Regions from separate parts of the Pseudomonas sp. SDO52101_S400 genome, predicted to be linked through region 2. Evidence: predicted binding sites of a transcription regulator. Region 2 holds the regulator's gene; each other region holds the start of a gene.

Region 1 (10,324 bases), on a different contig from region 2:
TGTCGCTGGTCGAGCGCCAGATGTCCATCCTGCGCGACCGCAACATCGAGATGCGTCACCGCCTCTCGCACCTGATGGACGTGGCCCGGGACAACGATCGCCTGTTCGACAAGACCCGTCGCCTGATCCTCGCCCTGATGGATGCTGCGACACTGGAAGATGTGGTGATCAGCGTCGAAGACAGTCTGCGCCAGGACTTCCAGGTGCCCTTTGTCAGCCTGATCCTTCTTGGTGACAACCCGGCTCCGGTCGGCCGCTGGGTGACCCACGCCGACGCGCAAACCGCCATTGGCGGCCTGCTCACCGAAGGCAAAAGCGTCAGCGGCAGCCTGCGCGAACACGAACTCGACTTCCTGTTCGGCGAAGAGCAGCGCAAACAGATCGGCTCCACCGCCGTGGTCGCTGTCAGCCACCAGGGCATCCACGGGATTCTGGCCATCGCCAGCCGTGATCCGCAGCACTACAAGAGCTCGGTCGGCACGCTGTTCCTGAGCTACATCGCCGAAGTCATGGGCCGCGTGCTGCCACGGGTCAACAGCTCCCTGCGCTCGGTACGCTGACCATGGAAAGACAACTGGACGCTTACTGCGAACACCTGCGCAGTGAGCGGCAGGTGTCGCCGCACACGCTGTCGGCCTACCGACGCGACCTCGATAAAGTCCTCGGCTGGTGCAACAAACAGAACGTCGGCAGCTGGCAGGCCCTGGACATCCAGCGCCTGCGCAGCCTGATCGCCCGCCTGCATGCCCAGGGCCAGTCTTCACGCAGCCTGGCGCGACTGCTCTCGGCGGTGCGCGGGCTCTATCACTATTTGAATCGCGAAGGCCTCTGCGATCACGACCCGGCCACGGGTCTGGCACCGCCCAAAGGCGAACGCCGTCTGCCGAAAACACTCGATACCGACCGTGCCCTGCAACTGCTCGAAGGCGCCGTGGAGGACGATTTCCTGGCCCGGCGCGATCAGGCGATTCTTGAGCTGTTCTACTCCTCCGGCCTGCGCCTGTCGGAGCTGACCGGGCTCAACCTCGATCAACTCGACCTCGCCGATGGCATGGTCCAGGTGCTCGGCAAAGGCAGCAAGACGCGCTTGTTGCCCGTCGGCAAAAAAGCCCGGGAAGCACTGGAACAATGGCTGCCGCTGCGTGCGCTGACCAACCCGGCGGATGATGCGGTGTTCGTCAGCCAGCAAGGTCGACGCCTCGGGCCACGAGCAATTCAAGTGCGGGTCAAACTGGCCGGCGAGCGTGAACTGGGGCAGAACCTGCATCCGCACATGCTGCGGCACTCTTTCGCCAGCCACTTGCTGGAATCCTCCCAGGACCTGCGCGCGGTGCAGGAGCTGCTCGGCCACTCGGACATCAAGACCACCCAGATCTACACCCATCTGGACTTCCAGCACCTGGCGGCGGTCTACGACAGCGCCCATCCACGGGCCAAACGCATGAAAGGCGACGATTCATGAGCATCCAGTTGATCACCTTCGACCTCGACGACACCCTGTGGGACACCGCCCCGGTGATCGTCAGCGCCGAAGCGGTTTTGCGCGAATGGCTGAGCGAACATGCGCCGAATCTGGGCGCAGTGCCGGTGGAACATCTGTGGTCGATCCGCGAACGGGTGCTGGCCAGCGAACCGGGACTCAAGCACCGCATCAGTGCGTTGCGTCGGCGGGTGCTGTTCCACGCCCTGGAAGAAGCAGGTTATGCCCACGGTGAAGCCTCGGAGCTGGCGGACAAGAGTTTTGAAGTGTTTCTGCATGCCCGGCATCAGATCGAGGTGTTCCCGGAAGTCGAACCGATCCTGGAAACCCTCGCCAAACATTACGCCCTCGGCGTGGTCACCAACGGCAACGCCGATGTGCGCCGCCTCGGGCTGGCGGATTATTTCAAGTTTGCGCTGTGCGCCGAAGACATCGGCATCGCCAAGCCGGATGCGCGCCTGTTCCATGAAGCCCTGCAGCGCGGCGGCGTGAGCGCCGACGCGGCGGTACATATCGGCGATCATCCGGGGGATGACATCGCCGGGGCACAGCAGGCCGGCTTGCGTGCCATCTGGTTCAACCCGGCCGGCAAGGTCTGGGAAGCAGAGCGTTTGCCGGATGCCGAGATTCGCAGCCTGAACGACCTGCCCGCTGTGCTCGCCCGTTGGAACAGCCGCGGGTAGATTTCCTGCACCCATGAAAAAGCCCGCAGCGACGGCGGGCTTTTTCAGCAAGCAAGCGACTCGCCTCAGATAGGGCGGCTACCGTACTTGTTGTCCGGCTTCTTGGGCGGATCGGCGACCACATTGGCCTCCACTTCCTGCACCTTGCCGCCGCGCGCAAGGAACTCTTCCATGGCCTTGGCCAGGGCATCGCGCTCCTTGTTCTTGGCTTCGATGCTCGGCAACTCATCGACCGACACCGCAGCCTTGGCCTTGCCTTTGGCAGCCGGGGCCGGCGTATCGTCACCGCCATCGTCTTCAGCAACGTCTTCCGCTGCTGCTTCCAGACCGTCCTCGGCCTCGTCTTCGTCGCCTACTTCGAGGTCGTCGTTTTCCAGATCATCGTCGCTCATGTTCTACCTCATGACTTGCGAAAAGCAGATTAGTTATAGACCAGCTTTAGCGACTGTCGAAAGTCGCCGTAAAAAAATCGGTAACCATTGGTGACCAACGGTTTATGCCCCTTCACCGTGCAAGGTGGCGAGGACTTTGCGGGCACCGCCATGATCGCGGTGCTCACCCAGGTAAACGCCTTGCCAGGTGCCCAGTGCCAGCCGACCCGCCGAAACCGGCAGGCTGATCTGACAGCCCAGCACGCTGGCCTTGAAGTGCGCCGGGAGGTCGTCCAGGCCTTCGTCGTTATGCTCATAGCCGTCTGTTCCTTGTGGGATCAGACGATTGAAAAATCGTTCGAAGTCGCGACGTACCGCCGGATCGGCGTTCTCGTTGATGGTCAACGACGCCGAGGTATGCTGCAGCCACAAATGCAACAGACCGACCCGGCATGCCTTGAGTTCAGGCAGTCCGGCGAGCAACTCTTCCGTTACCAGATGAAAGCCCCGGGGCCGTGCCCGCAGGGTTATCAGAGTCTGTTGCCACATACAGTTCTCCGCACGTTCGGGGCGCATTCTAGCGCGCTCTGAAAAAAAACAAAGGCCCTAATATTCCTTCAATGGTGTAAGCCATTGGCCGTAGAAAAACCCCCGTCGTAAACACGACCAAAGCAGTACGAAAAATCCTTTCAGCCATCTCGAGGATGACAAATTCCGGACAAAAAAATGCCCGGAGAACCGGGCAAGTTTTTTTAGGCGCTTGCTTACAGGTTGTAGCCGCGCTCGTTGTGTTGTGCCAGGTCCAGGCCTACCGATTCTTCTTCCTCGGTAGCGCGCAGACCCATCACGGCATCCAGCACTTTGAGAATGATGAAGGTGACGATCGCGGTGTAGATCACCGTGAAGCCGACGCCTTTGCACTGAATCCAGACTTGCGCGGCAATGTCGGTGACGGTGCCGAAGCCACCCAGCGCAGGCGCGGCGAACACGCCGGTCAGGATTGCGCCGAGGATACCGCCGATACCGTGCACGCCGAACGCGTCCAGGGAATCGTCATAACCGAGTTTGCGTTTCAGGGTGGTCGCGCAGAAGAAGCACACCACGCCTGCGGCCAGGCCGATGATCAGCGAACCCATCGGGCCCACGGTGCCGGCGGCCGGAGTGATTGCCACCAGACCTGCAACCACGCCGGATGCGATACCCAGTGCGCTAGGTTTGCCGTGGGTGATCCACTCGGCGAACATCCAGCCCAGTGCGGCAGCGGCGGTTGCGATCTGGGTGACCAGCATCGCCATGCCGGCAGTGCCGTTGGCGGCCGCAGCGGAACCGGCGTTGAAGCCGAACCAGCCGACCCACAGCATCGCGGCGCCCATCAGGGTGTAACCGAGGTTGTGCGGCGCCATCGGGGTGGTCGGGAAGCCTTTGCGCTTGCCCAGCACCAGGCACGCCACCAGACCGGCGATACCGGCGTTGATGTGCACCACGGTGCCGCCGGCGAAATCGAGCACGCCCCAGTCACCCAGCAGCGAGCCCGGACCGCTCCAGACCATGTGCGCAATCGGCGCGTAAACCAGGGTGAACCACACGCCCATGAACACCAGCATCGCGGAGAACTTCATGCGCTCGGCGAAGGCACCGACGATCAGCGCCGGAGTGATGATGGCGAATGTCATCTGGTAAGTGACGAACACGGCTTCAGGGAACAGCGCCGCCGGGCCAGTAATGCTGGCAGGCGTGATGCCCGCGAGGAAGGCCTTGCCGAAGCTGCCGACGAAGGAGTTGAAGTTGACGACGTTGGCTTCCATCCCGGTGGTATCGAACGCCATGCTGTAGCCATAAAGGAACCACAGGATGGTGACCAGGCCAGTAATGGCGAAGCACTGCATCATCACGGAAAGAATGTTTTTCGACCGAACCATGCCGCCGTAGAACAGCGCGAGGCCGGGAATGGTCATGAACAGCACGAGGGCCGTCGAGGTCAGCATCCAGGCGGTATCGCCGGAATTGAGGACTGGAGGCGCCACCGGATCTGCCGCCAAAGCCAGGCCGGGCATTACGATGGACAACAGGGCGCCTAGCCCTGCGAATTTACGCAGAGTCATATTGTTTTCTCCTGGGGCGTTGGGTTTGTGGCGGCGTTTAGATCGCGTCGGTATCGGTTTCGCCGGTACGGATGCGAATCGCCTGTTCCAGATTGACCACGAAGATCTTGCCGTCACCGATCTTGCCGGTGTTGGCAGCCTTGGTTATCGCCTCGATAACCCGATCCAGATCCTTGTCGTCGATGGCAACGTCGATTTTCACCTTGGGCAGAAAATCGACCACGTACTCCGCGCCGCGATACAGCTCGGTGTGACCCTTCTGCCGCCCGAAGCCTTTGACTTCAGTAACGGTAATGCCCTGCACGCCGATTTCGGACAGCGACTCGCGCACGTCGTCCAACTTGAACGGCTTGATGATGGCAGTGACTAGCTTCATGAAACTCTCTCCCGAATTGGTGGACTTGCCCCAGGAAAACAAACCCGACTCAAGTCTAAGCGCAGTGCCTGGCTTTGTAACGCATCGTCGGCCTTACCTGCCCGACTGACGCCAGCTAACCGCTGCTGACGAAACTCCCCGCTCCGTCTGCCGCACTGCATTCGTCACAGCGACTGCATCAGTGCATGGGTCACTACCGACTAAGCAGAAAGCTTGCCATCTCGCCAAAATCCCCTGATTTCAATCCCTTGGCCGCTGCCGCAGATGCCATCACCGAAATGGCACACCGGATACGCACAACAACGGTGCGCAGCCGTTCGTCCTTTTGCGCGAAAAGCGTGCATCCCGGCCCGCGCGAATGACTATAGACACTGCGTGATACACTGCCGGCCATAGTTTCCAGGACATATCCCATGCTCGCGCCCAAAGACTTCCTCGACGCCCTGAGCGGCACCGCCTCCCGCCTGTTCAGCGGCGACACACCGTTGCCAAAAGCCGAAATCGAAAGCCAGTTCAAGATGCTGCTGCAAAGCGCCTTCAGCAAACTGGACCTGGTGAGCCGGGAAGAGTTTGACAGTCAGATGGTGGTGCTGGCGCGGACTCGCGCTCGACTTGAGAGCCTTGAGGCGAAGGTGGCGGAGATGGAAGCGAAGCTGACGCCGCCGGCTGAGTAACACCTCGTTTCTTTGTGAATGCGGCTCCTTGTGGGAGCGGGCTTGCCCGCGAATGAAGGTCGGAACGACCTTCCCGCCATTCAGGATTCGCTGCCGAATCTCGGCAGAATCCTACAGCTTGCACCCCCGCCGTCCGATTGCGTCGTGAAGCCCTGATTCCTAAGCTCACCCAATGCTGAATGTTCAGCACTGGGTTTGGCGACCCGGAAAGCTTAAGGCGCACGACAACCATGATGGCGGCTATGTTTACCGCCACATCGAGTCATGGCGGTTGTGCGTGGGAGACCTTCGGGTCTGCCGGGTTCCTTTTGCTCCGGTTCGCCAACCCGCGTACGACTGCCACCCAATTGTTTGGCGACAATTGAGGGCAGCCCTAAAGCAAAAGGAGCTGTTCAATGAATAACGAAGATACGTATCTCACTCCTCAGGTTTTCACCCGCCACAAACTCCCCCTCCACGCCCTGCTCATCCAGAACCAACCCTGGTTCTCTGCCCGCGATCTGGGCCGCCTGCTACACATTTACCTCAACGAACGCATGCTGCGAAAACTCGACCCCGACCAATACCAAACCCGCAAAACCCTGATCCACAACCAGATCGAAAACACCCTCCTGATCAGCGAATCCGGCATCTATGCCCTCCTTGTCTACCACTACTGCCCCGAATACCGTGCCCTGCGCGAATGGCTCACCCATCAAGTCATCCCCACCCTGCGCGACGCCCAGCACCCCACGACAAGCGAACGCCCACAGCTAAGCCTGCTGAATTGGCCCGAGATGTCGTTGAGTTTGCTGCACTGGAATAACCAGCCGTGGATTCGGTTGCAGGATGTGCCGCAGATGGTGGTAGAGCGGGAAAAACGAAAACACCCAGTGCCGGCCACTTGGTGGAAAAGGGCTTCGCGGATGCTGCAGTCGCTATAAGCCCGCATGCCGGAGCTGGGCTCTTCGTAAATCGTAAGTCGACTGAAGATTCATCCAGAACTCAGGCGTGGTGTTGAGATGAATGGCAAGTCTGATTGCCAGGTCGGCGCAGATCCTGAGCTGGCAATTCACAAGCTTTTCTATCTCACTTTCGGGCCATTTCGTGGGCATGGCCAGATCCATGACGGTCATGCCCAACGGCTCCATGAATTCCTTATTCAGAACCTCGCCCGGATGAATCGGGCGCGTACCATTGCGGTCCATTTTTCGCCTCCAAAGGCTGCGTTGAGTGGCCAAACTGGAGCATCCGACTCCGCGATACAAGACCGTCGAAACCCTTTCGCCGACGTCCTACAACTATTAGGGCACGGCCCTACAAAAATCAGCGTCTGAGCCTGATTACGTGAGTTCTTCCCCGTGATTACGCTGGTGGCTTTCGCCTGCGCTGGTCGATCCAACAAGTCGAATTGCAGACGAATCACATTGATCGCCAGACACTCTGGTTCTGGATCCCTCTTGTCTGACTTGCTCAAACTCAAAGAAAACACGCTGGTTCAGCACCCAGATGGCGGCTACATCTTCGGCACGATCCCCGATATGCCAAAATTCGGCTTGCCAGGCGGGAAAATTTATTTGCGAATAGGTATTCACCGCCGAGCGAATAGCGGTTTTGGCGTAGTACACGTATGGGAAGCCCATAGAGCCGACTTGCTCAAACATGGTTGCCAGACTGTCGATGGGGTAGCAGCGATTGTTGCGAAAATGATCGTCCCGGGAGCGCAAATCTATTGCGAGTTCAAAGAACAGCGATGTGGAAACAGGGTCGCGGTACTGAAGACATCTATGGGAACACTGATTCTTGAACCGCGACACGAGCGCGCCACAGGATTTGGTTACTTCGTGGTGACTTGGTACCCGCAAAAGCGCGCGCATGGCACGTTGGTGGGGCAGATACCACGGGCATCATCCAATCAGAAATAAAAAAGGCGTCCAATGGACGCCTTTTAAGTATTTTTTGAGGAGTAGTCGCAGCGATTCTTTAGCTCCTGGCTTTACAGCCTTGGGTTCAGAATCCGACAGGCTCGCCCGTCGTCACTACTTCAGAGAAACCAGCTTTCTCTGCTGCCAAAAATGCGGGGGAGCTTTTGCTGGTGCCCAGTCCCGACGAATGCGCAGTTGCAGTCCTCGGACGGGATGATCCGTCAATGCCGGTCGAGAGTCAACGCTCCAATTCAGGCAAGCAGTGACAGCCCATCGAATCTTGATACGTCTTGTAAACCTCTATTTCAGCACTGAAACCCGGCTCAACTACCCTTCAAAAACCCGCAGGAAGCGGCTCCCCGATTCAGCTCAAGGAACGACCATGTCTCTCTCCATCGTCCACAGTCGCGCCCAGATTGGCGTGGAAGCCCCCGCTGTCACCGTCGAAGTCCATCTGGCCAATGGCCTGCCGTCGCTGACCATGGTCGGCCTGCCCGAGGCGGCGGTGAAGGAGAGCAAGGATCGGGTGCGCAGCGCGATCATCAATTCCGGACTGCAGTTTCCGGCGCGACGGATCACTTTGAATCTGGCGCCGGCGGATCTGCCCAAGGATGGCGGGCGGTTTGATCTGGCGATTGCCTTGGGGATTCTGTCGGCAAGTGTGCAGGTTCCGTGTCTGACGCTGGATGAGGTGGAATGCCTCGGTGAGTTGGCGTTGTCCGGCGCCGTACGAGCGGTGCGCGGGGTGTTGCCGGCGGCACTGGCGGCGCGCAAGGCGGGGCGGGCGCTGGTCGTGCCGCGGGCGAATGCCGAGGAGGCCTGCCTTGCTTCGGGGTTGAAGGTGTTTGCGGTGGATCATCTGCTGGAAGCGGTGGCACATTTCAACGGGCACACACCCGTGGAGCCTTATGTATCGGACGGCTTGATTCATGCCGCCAGACCCTATCCCGATCTCAACGAAGTGCAGGGGCAAATGGCAGCCAAACGTGCGCTGCTGATCGCGGCGGCGGGCGCGCACAACCTGTTGTTCAGCGGGCCGCCGGGAACGGGCAAGACATTGTTGGCCAGTCGATTGCCGGGACTGCTCCCGCCATTGTCCGAATGCGAAGCACTGGAGGTGGCCGCCATTCAATCCGTCGCCAGCGGCGTGCCGTTGACCCATTGGCCGCAACGTCCTTTTCGCCAGCCACACCACTCGGCATCAGGCCCGGCACTGGTTGGCGGCAGTTCGAAACCGCAACCCGGCGAAATCACCCTGGCCCATCACGGCGTGCTGTTTCTCGATGAGCTGCCGGAGTTTGATCGCAAGGTGCTGGAGGTGCTGCGCGAGCCGCTGGAGTCCGGGCATATCGTAATCGCCCGAGCCAAGGATCGCGTGCGCTTTCCGGCGCGCTTCCAGTTGGTGGCGGCGATGAATCCGTGTCCCTGTGGATATCTGGGTGAACCAAGTGGCAAGTGTTCGTGCACGCCGGACATGGTTCAGCGTTATCGCAACAAGCTGTCGGGCCCCCTCTTGGACCGGATCGACTTACACCTGACGGTGGCGCGGGAGGCAACGGCGCTGAACCCTGCGGTCCAGCCAGGGGAAGACAGCGCCAGTGCCGCCGCGCTGGTAGCCGAGGCCCGAGAGCGACAACAGAAACGTCAGGGATGTGCCAATGCGTTTCTTGATCTGCCGGGGCTGCGTCGCCACTGCAAGTTATCCACAACCGACGAGAACTGGCTGGAATCGGCGTGTGAACGGCTGACTTTGTCGCTGCGCTCGGCGCATCGACTTCTCAAGGTCGCCAGGACGTTGGCCGATCTGGGGCAGGAAGAAAACGTCCGACGCGAGCACTTGGCAGAGGCGTTGCAGTATCGGCCGGCAACACAGTGAGAATGACAACGCTACTCGCAAATGGGCGGGGCAAAAAATAAACATCCGAATGCCGATGGCCATAGACCGAGATGTGATATAACGGCGACGCTCTTTTTATTATTTATCCGTCCATCGTCAAGACGAAGAGCATTTTTCAGCGTGGAAATGGAGGCTGGACATCATGGAGAAGATATCTATTGCTTATCGGGCAAATCCGTCATTCAACCAGTGCAGTCGTTACTCAAGCCAAGCTTGGCTTGCATGCGTTTACCTGGTCGTCAATTTAAATCCAGACAACTACAAAGTCCTTGTCCAGCATTATTACCCGACTTGACATCGACCTTATTTAAATAAACTTTAAAAGCGCAACTTCATAATGAAAAATGTTTACTTGCTCAGCAACGTGGTGGGTGGTGGCAAAACATATCTCGAGTATCTGATCCCCGCGCTCAATTCGCTTCGAGAAAAGTACAACTGTGTCGTACTCAATACTGATCGTACCGACTTAAGCCGAGAAGAAGTCGAAGCCGTCCTCGATTTCCCGGTAAAGCAGGTTGGCAATGACTTCATTGCGAGCCTGAAATCGCAGGTTGTCATTTCAAATGATGCCTATGCCGGGCGTCTGCTCGACGATTCAAATTTTGGCATCTTCATCAGCCACGGCAATGTCGGCATGCCGACCAAAGACAAGTATTACTACGCAGAGCTGACTTCTTACTGGGATGCGATCATCGCTTCTTCCCGGTCGGGCTTTGATTTGATTACGGCCGGAATGCAGGCATACCGTCGCGACAGAAAGTCTTTGAAAACAATGCTCATCAATGGACTGGCGTTGCGTTCGGACATGCGCAAAACCAGTCCGGTGGCTACGCTGCC
Region 2 (10,324 bases):
TGCATCGCGGCGATTTTCGGCGCGGTCGGCTACTGGAACATCAGCCCGGAACGCTTCCTCGACAAGCCTCCTGTTTCGGCAGAAGAGAGCCCGATCGACTGGTACGCGACCAACACCCACACCTTGCAATACCTGGAAGACGGCAAGGTGCAGTACGAAATGACCTCCGACAAGGCCGAGCACGTCAAGGCGACCGACATTACACTGGTCACCAAGCCTGACCTGAACATGTATCGCGGCACCGACTTCCCGTGGCACGTGACCAGCGAGCGCGGCGAAGTGAATTCCGGCGGCACCGAGGTCGAGCTGATCGACTCGGTTCGCGTCAAGCGCACCGACGAAAAGAACCGCGACACCCTGATCACCAGCACCCGAATGACGGTGTTCCCTCAGCAGCAATATGCGCAGACCCAGCAACCCGTTAGAATCGACGGCGCTGGCGGTGTATCGACCGGCGTGGGAATGAAAGCGTATTTGAAGGAAAGCAGGATACACCTGCTATCGAACGTAAGAGGACAGTATGAGGCTCGTTAAAACCCTCCCTATTTTGCTCAGTCTGGGCGCAGCACTGGGAAGCGTGAGCGCCTGGGCTCTGCCGAACGATCAAGAGCAGCCAATCCGCATTCAGGCCGACGATGCCCAGCTGGACGACAAGAATGGCGTTGCCACCTATAAAGGTGACGTGATCATCACTCAGGGTTCGATGATCGTCAAAGGCAACACCGTGACCATCACCCGCACCCCGACCGGCGATATCGACGTCGTGACCTCGGTGGGCAACCTTGCCTACTTCGAGCAGTTGCAGACGGCTGGCGACACCAAGCCCGTACAGGGCTGGGGCGTAACCATCCAGTACCACGCCGCGCAAAACCGCGTTGTGCTGATCGACAAGGCGAAAGTCGTCGACAAGGACAACAACACCACTCAGGGCGAGAAAATCGTCTATGACACGGTGAAGAAACTGGCCAGCGCCGGTCGCGCAACCGGCAACAAGGTCACCGAAGCGCGTCCGCGCATCGACATGGTGATCCAGCCGAAGAAGAAAACCGACGAGAAAACCCAGTAATGGCAACTCTGAAAGCTCAGCACCTGGCCAAGGCCTATAAAAGCCGCCAGGTCGTGCGCGATGTCAGCCTGTCGATCGACAGCGGTCAGATCGTAGGCCTGCTCGGTCCCAACGGCGCCGGCAAGACCACCTGCTTCTACATGATCGTCGGCCTGGTGCAGGCCGATCAGGGTCGCGTGCTGATCGACGACCTGGATGTCAGCCACCAACCGATGCACGGCCGCGCCAAGGCCGGTATCGGCTATCTGCCGCAGGAAGCCTCGATCTTCCGCAAGCTGTCGGTGGCCGACAACATCATGGCCATCCTCGAGACCCGCCAGGAGCTCGACAAGGCCGGACGTCGCAAGGAGCTGGAAAGCCTGCTGCAGGAATTCCACATCAGCCATATCCGCGACAACCTCGGCATGAGCCTGTCCGGTGGCGAGCGTCGCCGGGTGGAAATCGCCCGCGCACTGGCCACCGCGCCGAAATTCATCCTGCTCGACGAACCGTTCGCCGGTGTCGACCCGATCTCCGTGGGCGACATCAAGCAGATCATCCACCACCTCAAGGCCAAGGGCATCGGTGTACTGATCACCGACCACAACGTCCGCGAGACGCTGGATATCTGCGAAACGGCCTACATCGTCAATGACGGCCAACTGATCGCCGAAGGCGATTCCGCGACCATCCTCGCCAACGATCTGGTGAAGGAAGTGTATCTGGGTCACGAGTTCCGCCTCTAAGCGCGACAGCATTCGACCAGCCGTCCGGGTGCTGTAACGTTGAAGCGCATTTTTATACGCTTTTATTGTTACAGCGCTCTAGGCAAACACGACAGTTTCAGGCATATAATTTGCTTAAGTTTGGCGCTCCGGCGCCCTGTAGTGGATGGCGCATAGCGCCGGCGAATAAGGTGTTAAGCCCCTGCCATGAAACCATCGCTAGTCTTGAGAATGGGCCAGCAGCTGACGATGACACCGCAGCTGCAACAGGCCATCCGCCTGCTCCAATTGTCGACCCTGGATCTGCAACAGGAAATCCAGGAGGCTCTGGAATCCAATCCGATGCTCGAACGCCAGGAAGACGGCGACGACTTCGACAACTCCGATCCCATGGCCGACAACGCCGAACAGAAGCCCAACACCGAGATTCCGGAACCGTCCTATCAGGAGACCGCGCCGACGGTCGACAATCTTGAAGAAGGCGAGTGGAACGAGCGAATCCCCAACGAACTGCCCGTGGATACGGCTTGGGAAGACGTCTACCAGACCAGTGCCAGCAGCCTGCCAAGCAGCGATGACGACGAGTGGGATTTCACCACCCGAACTTCCGCTGGCGAGAGCCTGCAAAGCCACCTGCTGTGGCAACTGAACCTGGCGCCGATGTCCGACACCGATCGCCTGATCGCCGTCACCCTGATCGACTGCATCAACAATCAGGGCTACCTCGACGAAACCCTCGAAGAAATCCTCGACGCCTTCGATCCGGAACTCGACATCGAGCTGGACGAGATCGAAGCCGTCCTGCATCGCATCCAGCAATTCGAACCCGCCGGCATAGGCGCACGCAATCTGGGCGAATGCCTGCTGCTGCAATTGCGCCAGCTGTCGGCCAAGACTCCTTGGCTGGCCGAAGCCAAGCGTCTGGTTACCGATTACATCGACCTGCTCGGCAGCCGCGACTACAGCCAGCTGATGCGACGCATGAAGCTCAAGGAAGATGAACTGCGCCAGGTCATCGAACTGGTACAGAGCCTCAACCCGCGCCCCGGCTCGCAGATCGAATCCACCGAAGCCGAATACGTGGTGCCTGACGTGATCGTGCGCAAGGACAACGAGCGCTGGCTGGTCGAGCTGAACCAGGAATCGGTGCCGCGCCTGCGGGTCAACGCCCAGTACGCCGGCTTCGTGCGCCGCGCCGACACCAGCGCCGACAACACCTTCATGCGCAATCAGTTGCAGGAAGCACGCTGGTTCATCAAGAGCCTGCAGAGCCGCAACGAAACCCTGATGAAAGTGGCCACCCAGATCGTCGAGCATCAGCGCGGCTTTCTGGAGTACGGCGACGAAGCCATGAAACCGTTGGTACTGCACGACATCGCCGAAGCGGTGGGCATGCACGAGTCGACGATTTCCCGGGTAACCACACAGAAATTCATGCATACCCCCCGGGGCATCTATGAACTGAAATACTTTTTCTCCAGCCACGTCAGCACCTCCGAAGGCGGCGAATGCTCGTCCACGGCGATCCGCGCGATCATCAAGAAACTGGTTGCCGCGGAAAATCAGAAAAAGCCGTTGAGTGACAGCAAGATCGCTGGTTTACTGGAGGCACAAGGCATTCAGGTGGCTCGCCGCACCGTCGCCAAGTACCGCGAATCCCTCGGGATCGCGCCTTCGAGCGAACGCAAGCGGTTGATGTAAGCCACGTTACAGCGTTCCAGTGGCAGGCTCTTCGGCCTGCCGCTTTATGCACTGGCAACGAAGGAGAAGCTGTATGCAAGTCAACATCAGTGGACACCAACTGGAAGTTACCCAACCTCTCCGTGAATACGTTGAGCAAAAGCTCAAGAGGCTTGAGGGACATTTCGACAAGATCACCAACGTGCAAGTCACGATGTGCGTCGAAAAGCTGAAGCAGAAAATCGAAGCCACGCTGCATATTCCCGGCAACGAGGTCGTCGCAAACGCGGAACATACCGATATGTACGCAGCGATCGACGCGCTGACCGACAAGCTTGATAAACAACTCAAAAAGCATAAGGAAAAGACCCAGAGCCTGCTTCAGGGCGCTACCGGTCGATAACCCCCACCCCCATGATCCGACTTGAAAGCATCCTGACCCCCGGCCGTTCCCTCGTGAACGTGCCGGGCGGCAGCAAAAAGAAAGCCCTCGAACAAATTGCCAACCTGATCGCCCGGGAAGTACCGGATCTGGAGATGCAAGATGTCTTCGAGGCGCTGATTGCCCGTGAAAAACTCGGCTCGACCGGTTTTGGCAACGGCATCGCCATCCCCCACTGCCGCCTGAAGGGCTGCGAAGCGCCCATCAGTGCCTTGATGCATCTGGAAGCCCCAATCGATTTCGACGCCATCGATGGCGCACCGGTCGACCTGCTGTTCGTGTTGCTGGTCCCGGAAGCTGCCACCGATGCACACCTGGAACTGCTGCGCCAGATCGCCAGCATGCTCGATCGCAAGGACGTACGCGAAAAGCTGCGTCGCGCCACCACCAACGAAGCCTTGTATCAGGTTGTCCTGGACGAGCAAAACGGGCACTAAACATGCGCTTGATCATCGTCAGTGGCCGCTCCGGCTCGGGCAAAAGTACTGCCCTGGATGTCCTCGAGGACAACGGCTACTACTGCATCGACAATCTGCCGGCCGGTCTGCTGCCGGAACTGGCGGAACGCGCACTGGTTCATACGGAACTGTCTCAGCCACTGGTCGCGGTATCGATCGATGCGCGCAATCTGCCCAGTCATCTCTCGCGCTTTCCGGAGTTGCTTGAAGAGGTCCGCAGCCGGCACATCCAGTGCGATGTCCTGTATCTGGATGCCGATGAAGAAACCTTGCTCAAGCGTTTTTCGGAAACCCGTCGCCGCCACCCTCTGAGCAGCGCCAATCGTTCGCTGGCCGAAGCCATCAACGATGAAACGGCCTTGCTGGGCCCGATCGCCGACCTGGCCGACCTCAAGGTCAACACCACCCATCTGAACCTGTACCAGTTGCGCGACACCATCAAGCTTCGGCTGCTGAACCAGCCGGAGCCGGGCACCGCATTTCTGGTGGAGTCGTTCGGTTTCAAACGCGGCATGCCGGTGGATGCGGATCTGGTGTTCGATGTACGCTGCCTGCCCAATCCGTACTGGAAACCGGAACTACGCGCGCAATCGGGGCTCGATGAGCCGGTAGCCGAGTATCTGGCGGCACAACCGGAAGTCGAAGAGATGTTCCAGGACATCTATGCGTATCTGTTCAAATGGCTGCCGCGCTTCGCTGCAAGCAATCGCGCCTACGTCACCATTGCCATTGGCTGCACCGGCGGACATCACCGTTCCGTCTACCTGACCGAACGCCTGGGTCAGGCCCTGCAGAAAACCCTGAAGAATGTCCAGGTTCGCCACCGCGACCTCAGCTAAAGGATTCACACCGCGATGCCTGCTCTGGAAATCGAAATCATCAACAAGCTGGGCCTTCATGCCCGGGCATCGGCAAAATTCGTTGGCGTGGCGGGCCAGTATCCCGACTGCACGATCAGAGTGGGTCGCACCCCGGAAACCACGGTTGATGGCAAAAGCATCATGGCGATGATGATGCTTGCCGCCGGCAAGGGCACCAAAATCTTTCTGAGTACCGAAGGGCATCAGGAACAGGAAGCCCTGGATGCCCTGGTGGCACTGATCAACAACTATTTCGATGAAGGCGGTTGAAAGCCTTTATTGGCGGGGGAGCCATCCTCCCCCACCTCATCCCAACGCCGTATCCATCACCATCATCAGGCAGAACCCGATCAACAACCCCAGGCTCGCCAGTTTGTCGTGACCATTGCGTCGTGACTCCGGGATCACTTCGTGGGTCACCACCAGCAACATTGCCCCGGCCGCCAGTGCCAATCCCAAGGGCAACAACAACTCCGCCAGGCTGACCAGCCACGCACACAGCAGGGCAAACACCGGCTCGACCAGTCCCGATGCCGCCCCGATCAGAAATGCCTTGATCCGCGACATCCCCGCCCCGGCCAGTACCAGCGCAATCACCAGTCCTTCCGGCACATCCTGCAAGGCAATACCCATCGCCAGGCTGTCAGCGTCCGGCATGCCGCCGCCAGCGGAGACACCGACGGCCATGCCTTCCGGGATGTTATGGGCAATGATGGCAAACACGAACAGCCAGATCCGCGGGGGAATCACTGGATGCTCGACGGTGCCGATGAGCATTTCCGGTGAAGCGCCGGACAACTTGCGGTCCACCAGATACAGACCGAAAGCACCGAGCATAATGCCGAAACAGATCAGGCCACTGGCGCCCCAAGGGCTCAGGCCAAGGCTTTCGGCGGCGGCGATCCCTGGCACGATCAGCGAAAACGCAGTCGCCGCCAGCATCACGCCGGCGCCAAATCCCAAGAGCGTGTCGCCCAGCGCCTGAGGCATATTGCGAATCACCAGCACCGGAACGGCGCCCAGCGCTGTGCCGAGCGCGCAAATCGCACCACCCTGCAATGCCCGGGACAGTTTCGGCTCCAGATTCAACCACTCCAGTCCGTGAGCCACCAGCAAGGTAATGCCCGCCAACAGCAGCAGCGACCCGATCGCGTAACGAAACATACGCCCACTTCCGATCGCCAGCGTTTCAGTGCCCATAGTCAGCCCTGGATTGTTTTTATAGGAGACTTAAACCAGCGCCGCCTGATAACGCGCAGCGACTTCAGGCCAATTGATCACGTTGTAGAACGCGCTGATGTATTCCGGACGACGGTTCTGATAACGCAGGTAATAGGCGTGTTCCCACACGTCGAGTCCAAGAATCGGCGTATTGCCGCCCATCAGCGGACTGTCCTGATTGCCACTGCTTTCCACTACCAGTTTCTTGTCCGGGGTCACGCTGAGCCAGGCCCAGCCGCTGCCGAAGCGCGTTAGCGCAGCCTTGGTGAAAGCGTCCTTGAAGCTGTCGAGACCGCCCAGTTGCTCATCGATTGCCTTGGCCAGCGCGCCGTCCGGCTTGCCGCCACCTCCGGGCACCATCACTTCCCAGAACAACGAATGGTTGGCATGCCCGCCGCCCTGATTGATCACCGCCGCACGCAGCTTTTCCGGCAGTTGCTGAACGCTGGCCACGAGTTTTTCCACCGGCCACCCGGCGTACTCCGTGCCCTCGACCGCTGCGTTCAGGTTGTTGATGTAGGTCTGGTGATGCTTGGTGTAGTGGATCTCCATGGTCTGCGCATCGATGTGCGGTTCCAGTGCGTCGTAGGCGTAAGGCAAGGCTGGCAGGGTAAAAGCCATTTCAGTGGACTCCATGGTGATGTTGGGCAGGCACGCGGCGCGCATTGCCGGTATCCGGGTGCAGCAGACGCTGGGTTCGCGGGTACTCGCCGTGTTCGCCGATGAAATTGAGCAGCTCGACATAGGTCTTGCTGCTCTGGCGCAATGCCGCTTCACGCAGGGCCGGGCGCAGACGCTCGTCCTGCATGGTCTGCAGGAGGCGCTGGTGGATCGCGCAGAGGTATTCGGCGCTCTCCTCCGGCTGGTTCAGGCGCAGATGCAGGTCGGCCAGGTTGTGATGGGAAATGACGCAGGCCGCCACCGCCTCGTCGGCATCGGCCCAGCGCTCGAACAACACTTGAGCCAGGGCCAGCGCCTGCAGATAAGCCTCGCGGGCATCGATCAGCTCGCCCAGCATGAAGCAGCGATTGGCCCGTTCGATCGTACGTTTCCAGTGCTCCATGATGAGCCTCCAAAGCGGTTGCGGTGTTTACACGCCGCCGGCGGTGAGTTTCTCGGGATTGAGCAACTCTTCCAGTTGGCTGCGCGACAGGTCGGTGTGTTCCAGCGCGACATCAATCACCGGACGGCCCTGTTTGTAGGCTTGCTTGGCGATTTCGGCGGCCTTCTGGTAACCGATGATCGGGTTGAGTGCTGTGACCAGAATCGGGTTACGCGAGAGCGCTTCCTTGAGGCGCGACTCGTTGACCTTGAAGCTGGCGATGGCCTTGTCACCCAGCAGACGGCTGGAGTTGGCCAGCAACTCGATGCTGCTCAGCAGGTTCTGGGCGATGATCGGCAGCATCACATTCAGTTCGAAATTGCCCGACTGACCGGCGATGGTGATCACCGAGTCATTGCCGATCACTTGCGCGGCAACCATGGCGGTAGCTTCCGGAATCACCGGATTGACCTTGCCCGGCATGATCGACGACCCCGGCTGCAAGCCTTCCAGCTCGATTTCGCCGAGGCCGGCGAGCGGGCCGGAGTTCATCCATCGCAGGTCATTGGCGATTTTCATCAGCGACACGGCGGTGGCTTTGAGCTGACCCGACACGGCCACGGCGGTGTCCTGCGAGCCGATCAGCGCGAACAGATCCTTGCCCTGGGTGAATTGCACGTTGGTCAATTGGCTCAACTGACGGCTGAATCGCGCGGCGAATTCAGGATGCGCATTGATCCCGGTGCCGACCGCCGTGCCACCCTGAGCCAGGGATTGCAGGCTTGGCAGCAAGTCCTGCAGATGACCGATATTGGCCTTGAGCTGCTGCGCCCAACCGTTGAGCACCTGGCTCATTCGCACCGGCATGGCGTCCATCAGGTGAGTGCGACCGGTTTTGACGTGGTGATGCACCTGCTCGGCCTTGCGCTCGATGACTTGCACCAGGTGCAGCAGCGCCGGCAGCAACTGTTCATGCAGGGCCAGCGCCGTGCTGACGTGGATGGTGGTCGGGATGATGTCGTTGCTGCTTTGTCCGCAGTTGACGTGATCGTTGGCATTCACCGGCTTGTCGAGCAGGCGGCTGGCCAGGGTGGCGATCACCTCGTTGGCGTTCATGTTGGAACTGGTACCGGAACCGGTCTGGAAGATATCCACCGGAAAATGCTGCATGAAGTCGCCTTCAAGCAGACCCTGGGCCGCGTCGCTGATGGCTTTGCCTTGTGCTGCGCTGATCTGGTTGAGTTCGACGTTGGCCCGGGCCGCGGCGGCCTTGGCCAGAATCAGGGCGCGGATGAACTGGGTCGGCATCGGCTTGCCGCTGATCGGGAAGTTATCCACCGCACGCTGGGTCTGCGCGCCGTAGAGAGCGTCCACCGGCACCTGCAGTTCGCCCATGCTGTCGCGCTCAATACGTGTCTTGGTCATCTGAAAATCCTTGCACCAGTTCAATAAGAGGAATCGAGGGTTGCAACTCGCAGGTGGCGAGCTGCCAGGTGTAGCTTTGCCAGCGTTTTAGCCGGCATTTGCACAACGACAGGCGCTCCATTTCACGCAATGGGCGCCAGGCTTGATCGAGACAGAGGCTGCGCCAGTGCCACGGCAACGCGATGTCGGTGGCCGTGTCGAGCAGCAGACGGAAAGAAGTTTCAGCGACCGTCCAGGGCGAGGCCGCCGTGCAGCAGGACAGATACCGGCCTTCGGCCAGGTAGTGTTCGATCAGACGCGGTTCGTCGGGATCCATGGCGCAACGGATCTGACGACTCATCCAGCGCCAGCTTTCGAGGTACGGCTGCTCGTGCAAGGCAGAACTCATGATCCCGGGCCCATCCGATAATGAGATTTATTATTAATTGATAATGAGAACCAAAACAAGAGCGACTTTTTAGCTGCCCTGTCCAACACGGAAGATTTGCAGTCATAAAAAAAGGCGCGTCACCCAATCGGGTGACGCGCCTTTTTTGAACCTGTCTGGGCTTAGCTGCCCGCGACAGTCATCTTCTCGATCAACACCGAACCGGTGCGGATGTTGCTACGCAGCTCCAGATCGTTACCGACCGCGACGATCTGTTTGAACATGTCGCGCATGTTGCCGGCGATGGTCACTTCCTGCACCGCGAACTGGATTTCACCGTTCTCGACCCAGAAACCCGCCGCACCACGCGAGTAATCGCCGGTGACCATGTTCAGGCCATGGCCCATCAGCTCGGTGACCAGCAACCCACGGCCCATACGTCGCAACAGTGCTGCCTGGTCTTCATCGCCATGGGTGACGAACAGGTTATGCACGCCACCGGCGTTGGCGGTGCTCGGCATGCCGAGTTTACGACCGGAATAGGTGCCAAGGATGTACGACACCAACTCGCCTTTTTCGACGAACGGTTTGGCATAGGTCGCCAGACCGTCACCGTCGTACGATGCACTGCCCATGGCGCGCATCAGGTGCGGACGCTCGTCGATGGTCAGCCATTCCGGAAACAGCTTCTGCCCCAGCGTCCCTTCAAGGAACGACGATTTGCGATACAGACTGCCACCGGAAATCGCAGACAGGAAACTACCGAACAACCCGCCCGCCAGCTCGGCAGAAAACAGCACCGGCACCTCGCAGGTCGGCACCGGGCGCGCACCCAGTCGGCTCGCCGCGCGCTGTGCCGCGCGCTGACCGATGCTCACCGGATCGGCCAGCAGGCTGCCCTGGCGATTCACGTCGTACCAGTAATCGCGCTGCATCTGGCCATCGGCCTCGGCGATCATCACGCAGCTCAGGCTGTGCCGGGTCGAGGCATAACCGCCGATGAAACCGTGGCTGTTGCCATACACGCGGCAACCCTGATGAGTGCTGAGGGTGGTGCCA
Region 3 (10,324 bases), on a different contig from region 2:
TGAGATCGCTGCAACCGCAGATGGCTTTTTCGCTTTTCGGTTTGACGTCCGCCGCGCCGCCGACGGTGTTGATCAGGATCTGCTCGACCAGACCGGCGCAGGAGCCACAGGAACTGGCCGCCTTGGTGTGTTTCTTCACTTCGTCGACGCTGAACAGCCCGTGCTCCTGAATCGCCTTGACGATGGTGCCCTTGCACACGCCGTTGCAGCCGCAGACTTCGGCGTTGTCGGCCATGCTCATGGCTTTGTCCTGGCCCTGATGTCCTACATCGCCGAGTGCGTTTTCTCCGAACATGAGGTGATCGCGGATCTCGCCGATGGCGTGATTCTCACGAATCTGCCGGAAATACCAACCGCCATCTGCCGTATCGCCGTACAGACAGGCGCCGACCAGCACGTCATCCTTGATCACCAGTTTTTTGTACACCCCGCCGATCGGGTCAGAGAGGGTGATGGTCTCGGTGCCTTCGCCGCCCATGAAGTCGCCGGCGGAAAACAGGTCGATGCCGGTGACTTTCAATTTGGTCGACGTCACCGAGCCCTGATAACGGGCGAAACCCAGTTGCGCCAGGTGATTGGCGCAGACCTTGGCCTGTTCGAACAGTGGCGCGACCAGGCCGTAGGCGATGCCACGGTGGCTGGCGCATTCGCCGATGGCATAGATGCGTGGGTCGTAGGTTTGCAGGGTGTCGTTGACCAGAATCCCGCGATTGCACGGGATGCCGGCCTTTTCCGCCAGTTCGGTATTGGGGCGGATGCCGGCGGCCATGACCACCAGATCGGCGGGGATGATGTCGCCGTTCTTGAATTGCACCGAGCCGACCCGACCATTGCCGGCGTCATGCAGGGCCTGGGTCTGTTCGCACAGGCGAAAGTGCAGGCCACGGGATTCGAGGGCGGTTTGCAGGAGCTGGCCGCTGGTCTTGTCCAGTTGCCGTTCCAGCAGCCATTCACCGAGGTGCACCACGGTGACGTGCATGCCGCGCAGCATCAGGCCGTTGGCCGCTTCGAGGCCGAGCAGGCCGCCGCCGATCACTACGGCGTGCTTGTGGGTCTTGGCGGTGTCGATCATCACCTGGGTGTCGGCGATGTCGCGGTAACCGATCACACCCTGCAAGGTGTTGCCGGGGATCGGCAGGATGAACGGGGTCGAGCCGGTGGCGATCAGCAGACGATCGTATTCGGCCTCGGTGCCGTCTTCGGCGATCACCCGGCGCTTGACCCGGTCGATCTCCACTACTTTGCGGTTGAGCAGCAATTTGATGTTGTTTTGCAGATACCAGTCGAGGTCGTTGAGCACGATCTCTTCGAAGGTCTGTTCGCCGGCCAGCACTGGCGACAGCAGGATGCGGTTGTAGTTGGTGTGCGGTTCGGCGCCGAAGACCGTGATGTCATACAGCTCGTTACTCAGCTTGAGCAGTTCTTCCAGGGTGCGGACCCCGGCCATGCCATTGCCGATCATCACCAGTTTGAGTTTTTTCATCAGGTTCTCCGCAAGCTTCGGGTTTGCCTCTTGAGGGCAGTCAGGCCTTGCTCGACAAATATTGCGCAAACAAAAAAGGCGTCCCGCCAGTTGCCTAGCGAGGACGCCTTTGTCCTTGTCCCGTTCTCTCGGGAAGTCCGGCCTTCGTCGTTGAAGGTCGGTCTTTATGTCAGTTGAAACCGATAATGCAGCGGTTGTGCCAAGTCGCGCTGAGCCTCGAATTCATTGAGGTGGCGCAGACATAGGCCGGAAAGTCATCGTGGTTTTTGCACCGATTGGATGCGGCTTGCCCGCTAATGGAGCGACGAGTCAGCCATGAAAAAGCATGAACAACAGCACCAGATTGCCCAGCAGCGCCAGCAATGCCAATGTCCGCCAGACCTTCAGCGGCTCCCGTTCGAGCAACGGGCGAGGGCGTACATTCAGGCTGCGGCGTTCACCCTGTTCCAGCGTGAGCAGCCATTCCTCGGCGGTTTCGTAACGTTGCAATGGATCGGCCGAGACGCCACGTTCCAGACACTGCGCCAGCCATTCCGGCAGATCCGGGCGATAACGAGCCGCACTCACCGGCACCCCGAAACGCGGACGCTGGAAGGCTTCAATCTCTCCGTAGGGGAAATGCCCGGTGAGCAGGAAATACAACGTCACGCCCACCGCATACAGATCCTGACGAGCCTCGGGCGCATCCCCCCGAAAGGATTCCGGCGCGATATAGCTCGGAGTTCCCGGCAGCGTCGACGGTGTGTCCTGCGAAAGACCGGGGCAATACGCGAGGCCGAAATCCAGCAGGCGCAACTCGCCGTCGTCCCCCAGCAGCAGGTTCTCCGGCTTGATGTCGCGGTGCAGAATCTGCCGCCGATGCAGCAGGCCGACGGCCCGCAACAGGCGTTCGGCCACGTCCTGCCACTGAGGCAGCGGCAGCGGGCCGTTTTGCTCGAACCGCTGTGCCAGGGTGATCCCCGAATATTCACGCATCACGTAGTACAGATGCTGACGCTGACTGGCGCTGTGGACTTCAGGGAAATGTCGCCCGGCCACGCGTTTGAGAAACCATTCTTCCGCCAGCAGGGCCTGACCTGCGTGGGCATCGTCCGCCAGCCGTGTGGGCAAGGTCTTCAGCAGCCATGCCTGACCCTGGCTATCCAATACCCGATACAGCAACGATTGCTGGCTTTGGCCGACGATGCCTTGCACCTGCCAGCCTTCGAAGGCCTGGCCCGGTTTGAGCGTCGATGGCAACGGCCATTGCTGCAACTGGATCAGCGCATCGCCAATGCTCGCTTCCCCCACGGCGTCCACCCGCACCAGCAAGGCGCTGGCGTTGTCCTGGCTGCCGGCCAGATGCGCGGTGTTGACCAACGTTTGTGCTGCACTGTGCAGATCCGGTTGATCACGCAGAATCCCGGCGATGGCCGTGTCGCCGAGCGCGGCCCAGACACCGTCGCTGAGCAGCACGAAGCTTTCGCCCTCACGCAGTTCGCCGTCGAGAAAATCCAGCACCAGATGCTGGTCCAGGCCTAGTGCGCGTTTGAGCACGTGCTGCATGCCCGGTTGCTCCCAGACGTGATCCTCGGTGATGCGCTGCAGGGTGTCGGCGTGCCAGCGATAGACCCGGCAATCCCCCACATGCGCCAGCGTGAAGCGCCTGCCGCGCAGGACCAGCGCGCTGACGGTGGTCAGCAACGGCTGGCCGCCGCCATTGGCCTGCAACCAGCGGTTTTGCGCGAGCAACAGGCGATCCAGCGCCTGGGCCACGCTCCAGGTCTGCGGGGTGGCGTAGTAGTCCAGCGCCAGCGCCTGTAAGGTCGAACGCGCGGCCAGGCCGCCATCGGCGCACTGGCTGACGCCGTCGGCGATGGCGAACAGAAATCCTTTGCTGGCGGCCAGCGCCGGGGCCGGAGTGACCAGGCGCAAGGCGTCCTGATTCTCCGCGCGTGGTCCGGTGGCGCTGGCTTCGGCAAAGCTCAGTTGCAGAGCCATGCAGGCCTCAGACCCGGGCAGCGGTCACGGCCGCCGAACCCCAGGTGGTTCTCCAGCGACGTTTGACGCCGTGCAGGCCGAACCACGCCAACACACCAAGACTGGCAAACAACCACAGCGCCAGCTGATAGCTGCCGGTGCTCTGTTTGATCGCGCCCATACCGGCGGCGAGGGCAAAACCGCCGATGCCGCCGGCCATGCCGATCAGCCCGGTCATCACACCGATCTCCCGGCGAAAGCGCTGCGGCACCAGTTGGAACACCGCGCCGTTACCCGCGCCGAGACCGAGCATCGTGCAGACGAACAGTGCCAGCGCCGCATAGGAACTCGGCAGGTTGAACCCGACGGCCGCGATGCAGACCGCTGCCACCGTGTACATCGCCAGCAACGTGCGAATCCCGCCGAAACGGTCAGCCAGCGCGCCACCGAGGGGACGCATCAGGCTGCCACCGAACACGCAGGCGGCGGTGTAATAACCGGCGGTCACCGGGCTCAGGCCGTATTGATCGTTGAAGTAACCGGGCAGGGCGCTGGCCAGGCCGATGAAGCCGCCGAAGGTGACGCTGTAGAAAAACATGAACCACCAACTGTCGCGATCACCCAGGGCCTTGAAGTAGTCGGCCATGGATTTGGCTTTTGGTCGCTCCGGGGCGTTTTTCGCCAGCCAGGCAAACAGCACCAGCGTCAGGATCAGTGGAATCAGGGCGAAACCGAACACGTTGCTCCAGCCGAACGCCGCCGCCAGTACCGGGGCGATCAACGCGGCGAACACGGTGCCGGAGTTGCCGGCGCCGGCAATCCCCATCGCCTTGCCCTGATGCTCCGGCGGATACCACTGCGAGGCCAGTGGCAATGCCACGGCGAACGAAGCACCGGCCATGCCGAGGAACAAACCGAGCAGCAAGGCCTGTTCGTAGCTGTGGATACCGAGTTTCCAGGCGCCGAACAGCGCGCAGATCACGATCACCTGACCGATCAGCCCGGCGGTTTTCGGCGACAGGCGATCGGCGAGCATGCCCATCGCAAAGCGCAGTACCGCACCAGCGAGAATCGGCGTGGCCACCACGAGGCCGCGCTGTTGGGTGGTCAGGTGCAGGTCGGCGGCGATCTGCACCGCCAGCGGGCCGAGCAGGTACCAGACCATGAAACTCAGGTCGAAATACAGGAAGGCCGCGAACAGGGTCGGGGTGTGGCCGGATTTCCAGAAGCTTTTATTCATCGCGCACCTCAGCGGTAGAGAATCTCGAGAAGGAGTCAGAACCAGCACAGTGGGGCGCCGCCACGGCCGCACCACCGGCCCCGGTCGATGGGGCCAAAACGCAAAAACGCCGCTACCCGGATCGCCGAAGGTGGCGAAATAGGTGAGCGACGTCTTTGTCGTGGGTGGGGCAACCGCCGTTGGTTACCTGTAGGGATTGCTTAGCGAGATTTGTGCCAAGTCAAAATCAAAAGCCCCTCACCCTAACCCTCCCGAAACGTCGGACCGCCCGGAGGGAGAGGGGACCGACCGCAGTGTCTTGCGTCGTACTTCGACCTGAAAAAACCAGTCGATTATGGATTCAAAGCCGATCGTTCACGTCGGCGTATCTCTGGAATATCCCCCGGTCGGTTCCCTCTCCCTCCGGGAGAGGGTTAGGGTGAGGGTTTTTTCAGCCAAGCAACTCGCTCATGGCAATTATCTGCTCCGCCACCTGGATCAGTTTCTGCTGGCGGCTCATGGCCTGGCGGCGCATCAGGGTGTAGGCCTCTTCTTCGTTGCAGTCCTTCATTTTCATCAGCAGTCCCTTGGCCAGTTCGATGCGCTTGCGCTCGGCCAGTTGCTGGACGCGGGCCTGAAGCTGGGCGCGCAAGGCCTGGTCGCTCTCGAAGCGGGCCATGGCCACATCGAGAATCGGCTGCAGGCGTTGTGCGTGAATGCCTTCGACGATGTAGGCGCTGACCCCGGACTTGATCGCCTGACGCATCACGCCGGGGTCGTGCTCGTCGGTGAACATCACGATCGGCCGGGGCTGGTCGCGGCTGACCAGCACCACTTGTTCCATCACATCGCGGCTCGGTGACTCGGTATCGATCAGAATCACGTCCGGACGCACCGTTTCGACGCGTGCAGGCAGGTCGATGGTCAGGCCGGACTCATCGATCACCTCAAAACCGGCCTCGGTCAGCGCAGCTTTCAGGCGCCCGACTTTTTTCGCGGTGTCGTTGATCAGCAGAATGCGCAGCATGTTCGCGGTCTCCTGTCAGCGGCGGGCGAGAAGAGGGGGTGTGTCGTTCAAGGCGTGCAAGTTGAAGCTTTGCGCGTAAGCGGCCGGGTCGCTGCCGTCCCAGAGTTTGCCGTCGATCAACTGGCTGCTGCGCATGTCCTCGGCGCCGACCGGTACACCGACAGCGTTGGCGGCGTCGCGGTACAGCGCCAGTTGTTGCACATGACGGGCGACGGCGAGGTAATCCGGGTCGTCACGCAGCAGACCCCAGCGACGGAACTGGGTCATGAACCACATGCCATCCGACAGATAAGGCAGGTTCACTGCCCCATCGCCGTGAAAACGCAGGGCGTGCGGGTCCTGCCAGCGATTGCCCAGACCATCGTCGTAATCACCGAGAAAGCGCGGTTCGATGCATGACACCGGGGCGTCGAGGTACTCGGCGGCGCTGAGCAGGTGCGCGGTGCTGCGGCGGTTTTCCGGGCTCTCTTCGATGAAACGGCTGGCCTCGAGGATCGCCATCACCAGCGCCCGGGCAGTGTTGGGGTATTGCTCGACAAAGGCACGGGTGCAGCCAAGAACTTTTTCCGGGTGATCGGGCCAGATCGTCTGGCTGGTGGCCAGGGTGAAGCCGAGATTCTGCTGCACGGCGCTGGCCGCCCACGGCTCGCCGACGCAGAACCCATCGATGCGACCGGCCTGCAGGTGGGCGACCATTTGCGGCGGTGGCACCACTACGCTGTCGACATCCTGCAACGGATGGATGCCTTGGCTTGCGAGCCAGTAATAAAGCCACATGGCATGGGTGCCGGTGGGGAAGGTCTGGGCAAAGGTCAGCCTTGCGCGGGTTTGGTGCACATGCCGGTCCAGCGCCTCAGGACCGGTCACGCCCAGGCTCTGCAAACCGTGGGACAGGTTGAGGCTCTGGCCGTTCTGGTTCAGCCCCATCAACACCGCCATATCGGTGGACGCGACGCCGCCGATGCCCAGGTGCACTGCGTAGATCAGGCCGTAGAGGCTGTGCGCCGCATCGAGTTCGCCGCTGACCAGATTGTCCCGCAGATTGGCCCATGAACTCTGGCGCTTGAGGTTCAGGGTCAAGCCGTAAGGCTGGGCAAAGCCCTGCGTGGCGGCGACCACCACTGAAGCACAGTCGCTCAGGGCCATGAAGCCGAGGTTGATCGTGCTTTTTTCCGGGGCATCGCTGCCGTTGACCCAGGCCAGCGGCCCGACGGAGGTTTGAGTCATGAAAGCCACCCTCAAAAAAAACGCCGCCCCAGGCTTTGCCCGCGCAAAACCGAGAGACGACGCCATTGTCCTTGCCTGCACACCACCATTGGCCTGCGGGCTGATGCCGAGGAGGGTGCAAGGCATATGCCATGCGCACGGATTTACCCGTGCGCCTCGCGCGGCGGGGCGATGCCCGGCTATAATCGCCGCCTCTTTTCGCCGCCCGAGTCATAGCCGCCCATGTACACCCTGGCCCGTCAGCTGTTGTTCAAACTTTCCCCGGAAACCTCCCACGATCTGTCGCTGGATCTGATCGGCGCGGGCGGGCGTTTGGGCCTCAACGGCTTGCTGTGCAAGGCGCCGGCGTCGCTGCCGGTGAATGTCATGGGCCTGGACTTCCCGAACCCTGTCGGTCTGGCGGCCGGTCTGGACAAGAACGGCGCAGCCATCGACGGCTTCGCGCAGCTGGGTTTCGGTTTTGTCGAAATCGGCACCGTGACTCCACGTCCACAGCCGGGCAACCCGAAACCACGGATCTTCCGCCTGCCGGAAGCCGAGGCGATCATCAACCGCATGGGGTTCAACAACCTGGGTGTGGATAACCTGCTGGCGCGGGTTGCGGCGGCCAAATACAAAGGCGTGCTGGGGATCAACATCGGCAAGAACTTCGACACGCCGGTCGAGCGCGCGGTCGATGACTACCTGATCTGCCTGGACAAGGTCTACGCCCACGCCAGTTACGTCACGGTCAACGTCAGTTCGCCGAACACTCCGGGCCTGCGCAGCCTGCAATTCGGCGACTCGCTCAAGCAATTGCTGGCGGACCTGGCCACGCGCCGCGCCGAACTGGCCCTGCGCCACGGCAAACATGTACCGCTGGCGATCAAGATCGCCCCGGACATGACCGACGAAGAAACCGCGCAAGTCGCCCAAGCGCTGATCGAAACCGGGATGGACGCGGTGATCGCCACCAACACCACCCTGAGCCGCGTGGGCGTCGAAGGCATGGAACACGGTGACGAGGCGGGCGGTCTGTCCGGTGCGCCGGTGCGTGAGAAGAGCACCCACACCGTGAAAGTGCTGGCGTCCGAGCTGGGTGGCAAGCTGCCGATCATCGCGGCGGGCGGTATCACCGAGGGCAAGCATGCGGCCGAGAAGATCGCTGCCGGCGCGAGCCTGGTGCAGATCTACTCCGGCTTCATCTATAAAGGCCCGGCGCTGATTCGCGAATCCGTGGACGCGATCGCCGCCAAGCGCTGATCTTCGGACATAAAAGGCAGGCATAAAAAAGGGCTCCTCGAAGGAGCCCCTGGGCCGTAGCCCGCCGTCCGGGAAGGACGTGCATGGTGATCAGGGTGTTGCGAAATCAGATTGTCGTGTCGGAATAAGTGCCCTGTGTCAGCCGACGGCGTGAAGTTCGTTGAGTCTGTGGATTCCCGCAGTGCCGGTCATACCGTCCCAGTTGTCGCCGCGTCCTTCTCGCCAGCCGTTGATCCAGGCTTGACGTACCGACGGTAGAGTAAATGGGCAAAGCTCACGGGATTTGCCACCAACGCCATATTGATATCCGCGCAAAAATGCTCTTTCCAACGGATCACGCTTAAGTCTTCTCATAGGGTGTTTCCCTCACTTGTTGACTGTTTTTGTCGCGTCGACCTCAATTGAGGTCTGGCAGAAAAACTCTGCCGTTGGCGGCTCGCTGCCGGCGTGGCGAGCCAAGGTGTTGACGCCGTTGCGACGTCAACCTGTGTCCAGTTCTAACCAATGAGTCACATCGAGGGAATGACCGTTTTGTCATAAGGACGTAACGAAAAGGATGCTATGGCGATAAGTAACGCCAGGTTTCATGAATGTTTATTCACCAAACCCCGGTATGATCGGCCCTGCACTGTATGACAGGTTTAATTCCTTAGTGAGAATGACCCACGTTTATCGTCGGGTACTTTTCGACGAAGGGTTGCTTTGAGTCATTTTGTTGCACCAACTTTTTTATCTGTCCCGGCATCTAAGCTCTTTTAACCCGAGCAGCGGGGATGGAACGGCACACCTTCGTGCCACGCGGGCGCTCTTGTAGAAAAGCGCCTGATTGAAAACCGGATCGGCAATGCGTTGCCGGTTCATTAGCCAAAGGCTCTGGAAAAACCATGTCCGACCGTTTCGAACTCTTCCTCACTTGCCCCAAAGGCCTTGAAGGCCTGCTCATCGAGGAAGCCGTCGGGCTTGGCCTTGAAGAAGCCCGCGAGCACACTTCCGCCGTGCGTGGCATGGCGACCATGGAAACCGCTTATCGCCTGTGCCTCTGGTCGCGTCTGGCCAACCGCGTGTTGCTGGTGCTCAAGCGCTTCCCGATGAAAGACGCCGAAGACCTGTACCACGGCGTACTCGACGTCGAGTGGCAGGACCACATGCTCGCCGACGGCACCCTGGCCGTTGAGTTCAGCGGCCACGGCTCGGGCATCGACAACACCCACTTCGGCGCCTTGAAGGTCAAGGACGCCATCGTCGACAAACTGCGCACCCCGCAGGGCGATCGCCCAAGCATCGACAAGCTCAACCCGGACCTGCGCATTCACCTGCGTCTGGATCGCGGCGAAGCGATCCTGTCCCTCGACCTTTCCGGCCACAGCCTGCACCAGCGCGGTTACCGCTTGCAGCAGGGCGCGGCGCCGCTGAAGGAAAACCTGGCGGCGGCGATCCTGATCCGTTCCGGCTGGCCGCGCATTGCCGCCGAAGGTGGCGCGCTGGCTGACCCGATGTGCGGTGTCGGCACGTTCCTGGTCGAAGCCGGCATGATCGCCGCCGATATGGCGCCGAACCTGCGTCGCGAGCAGTGGGGCTTCACCGCCTGGCTCGGTCACGTCCCGGCGCTGTGGAAGAAACTGCACGAAGAAGCCGTCGAGCGCGCCGCTGCCGGTCTGGCCAAGCCGCCGCTGTGGATTCGTGGTTATGAAGCCGACCCACGGCTGATCCAGCCGGGCCGCAATAACGTCGAGCGCGCCGGCCTGAGCGAGTGGATCAAGATCTATCAGGGCGAAGTGGCAACCTTCGAACCGCGTCCGGACCAGAACCAGAAAGGCCTGGTCATCTGCAACCCGCCGTACGGCGAGCGGCTGGGCGACGAAGCCAGCCTGTTGTACCTCTACCAGAACCTCGGCGAGCGTCTGCGTCAGGCCTGCCTGAACTGGGAAGCGGCGGTGTTCACTGGCGCGCCGGACCTGGGCAAGCGCATGGGCATCCGCAGCCACAAACAATATTCGTTCTGGAACGGCGCTCTGCCGTGCAAGCTGCTGTTGATCAAAGTGCTGCCGGACCAGTTCGTCACTGGCGAGCGCCGTACTCCGGAGCAACGTCAGGCCGAGCGCGAACAAGCCGCTTACGATCAGACGCCGGACGAGCCGCAAGAGCGCAAGTACAACAAGAACGGTAA

Evidence for each region. The regulator sigma-54, encoded in region 2, starts transcription at its own class of promoters, with help from an activator protein. The targets are predictions, from matches to a motif close to ANTGGCATNNANNTTGCTNT.
Region 1: a site for sigma-54 is predicted at 5,214-5,233, ahead of glnK (P-II family nitrogen regulator). Genes of this name have one in related genera too.
Region 3: a site for sigma-54 is predicted at 7,030-7,049, ahead of ACW9HX_RS19680 (CmpA/NrtA family ABC transporter substrate-binding protein). Genes of this name have one in related genera too.

Annotation. Positions count from the first base shown of each region.
Region 1 covers NZ_JBSVWF010000011.1:97,612-107,935, forward strand. Annotated here, with positions in the region: gene ACW9HX_RS08100 (DUF484 family protein) at 1-560, shown strand, start outside; gene xerC (tyrosine recombinase XerC) at 563-1,462, shown strand; gene ACW9HX_RS08110 (HAD family hydrolase) at 1,459-2,163, shown strand; gene sutA (transcriptional regulator SutA) at 2,229-2,555, opposite strand; gene ACW9HX_RS08120 (secondary thiamine-phosphate synthase enzyme YjbQ) at 2,658-3,083, opposite strand; gene ACW9HX_RS08125 (ammonium transporter) at 3,299-4,636, opposite strand; gene glnK (P-II family nitrogen regulator) at 4,674-5,012, opposite strand; gene ACW9HX_RS08135 (accessory factor UbiK family protein) at 5,426-5,686, shown strand; gene ACW9HX_RS08140 (BRO-N domain-containing protein) at 6,082-6,609, shown strand; gene ACW9HX_RS08145 (HigA family addiction module antitoxin) at 6,604-6,873, opposite strand; gene ACW9HX_RS08150 (hypothetical protein) at 7,126-7,590, shown strand; gene ACW9HX_RS08155 (YifB family Mg chelatase-like AAA ATPase) at 7,973-9,466, shown strand; gene ACW9HX_RS08160 (hypothetical protein) at 9,825-10,324, shown strand, end outside.
Region 2 covers NZ_JBSVWF010000005.1:149,923-160,246, reverse strand. Annotated here, with positions in the region: gene lptC (LPS export ABC transporter periplasmic protein LptC) at 1-534, shown strand, start outside; gene lptA (lipopolysaccharide transport periplasmic protein LptA) at 521-1,066, shown strand; gene lptB (LPS export ABC transporter ATP-binding protein) at 1,066-1,791, shown strand; gene ACW9HX_RS03955 (RNA polymerase factor sigma-54) at 1,978-3,471, shown strand; gene hpf (ribosome hibernation-promoting factor, HPF/YfiA family) at 3,545-3,853, shown strand; gene ptsN (PTS IIA-like nitrogen regulatory protein PtsN) at 3,865-4,329, shown strand; gene rapZ (RNase adapter RapZ) at 4,332-5,189, shown strand; gene ACW9HX_RS03935 (HPr family phosphocarrier protein) at 5,205-5,480, shown strand; gene ACW9HX_RS03930 (ZIP family metal transporter) at 5,517-6,410, opposite strand; gene ACW9HX_RS03925 (superoxide dismutase) at 6,441-7,052, opposite strand; gene ACW9HX_RS03920 (hypothetical protein) at 7,054-7,494, opposite strand; gene ACW9HX_RS03915 (class II fumarate hydratase) at 7,522-8,898, opposite strand; gene ACW9HX_RS03910 (FagA protein) at 8,879-9,286, opposite strand; gene pmbA (metalloprotease PmbA) at 9,448-10,324, opposite strand, start outside.
Region 3 covers NZ_JBSVWF010000040.1:7,977-18,300, reverse strand. Annotated here, with positions in the region: gene nirB (nitrite reductase large subunit NirB) at 1-1,483, opposite strand, end outside; gene ACW9HX_RS19695 (protein kinase domain-containing protein) at 1,793-3,463, opposite strand; gene ACW9HX_RS19690 (nitrate/nitrite transporter) at 3,471-4,682, opposite strand; gene ACW9HX_RS19685 (ANTAR domain-containing response regulator) at 5,113-5,688, opposite strand; gene ACW9HX_RS19680 (CmpA/NrtA family ABC transporter substrate-binding protein) at 5,704-6,915, opposite strand; gene ACW9HX_RS19675 (quinone-dependent dihydroorotate dehydrogenase) at 7,138-8,157, shown strand; gene rmf (ribosome modulation factor) at 8,296-8,511, opposite strand; gene rlmKL (bifunctional 23S rRNA (guanine(2069)-N(7))-methyltransferase RlmK/23S rRNA (guanine(2445)-N(2))-methyltransferase RlmL) at 9,042-10,324, shown strand, end outside.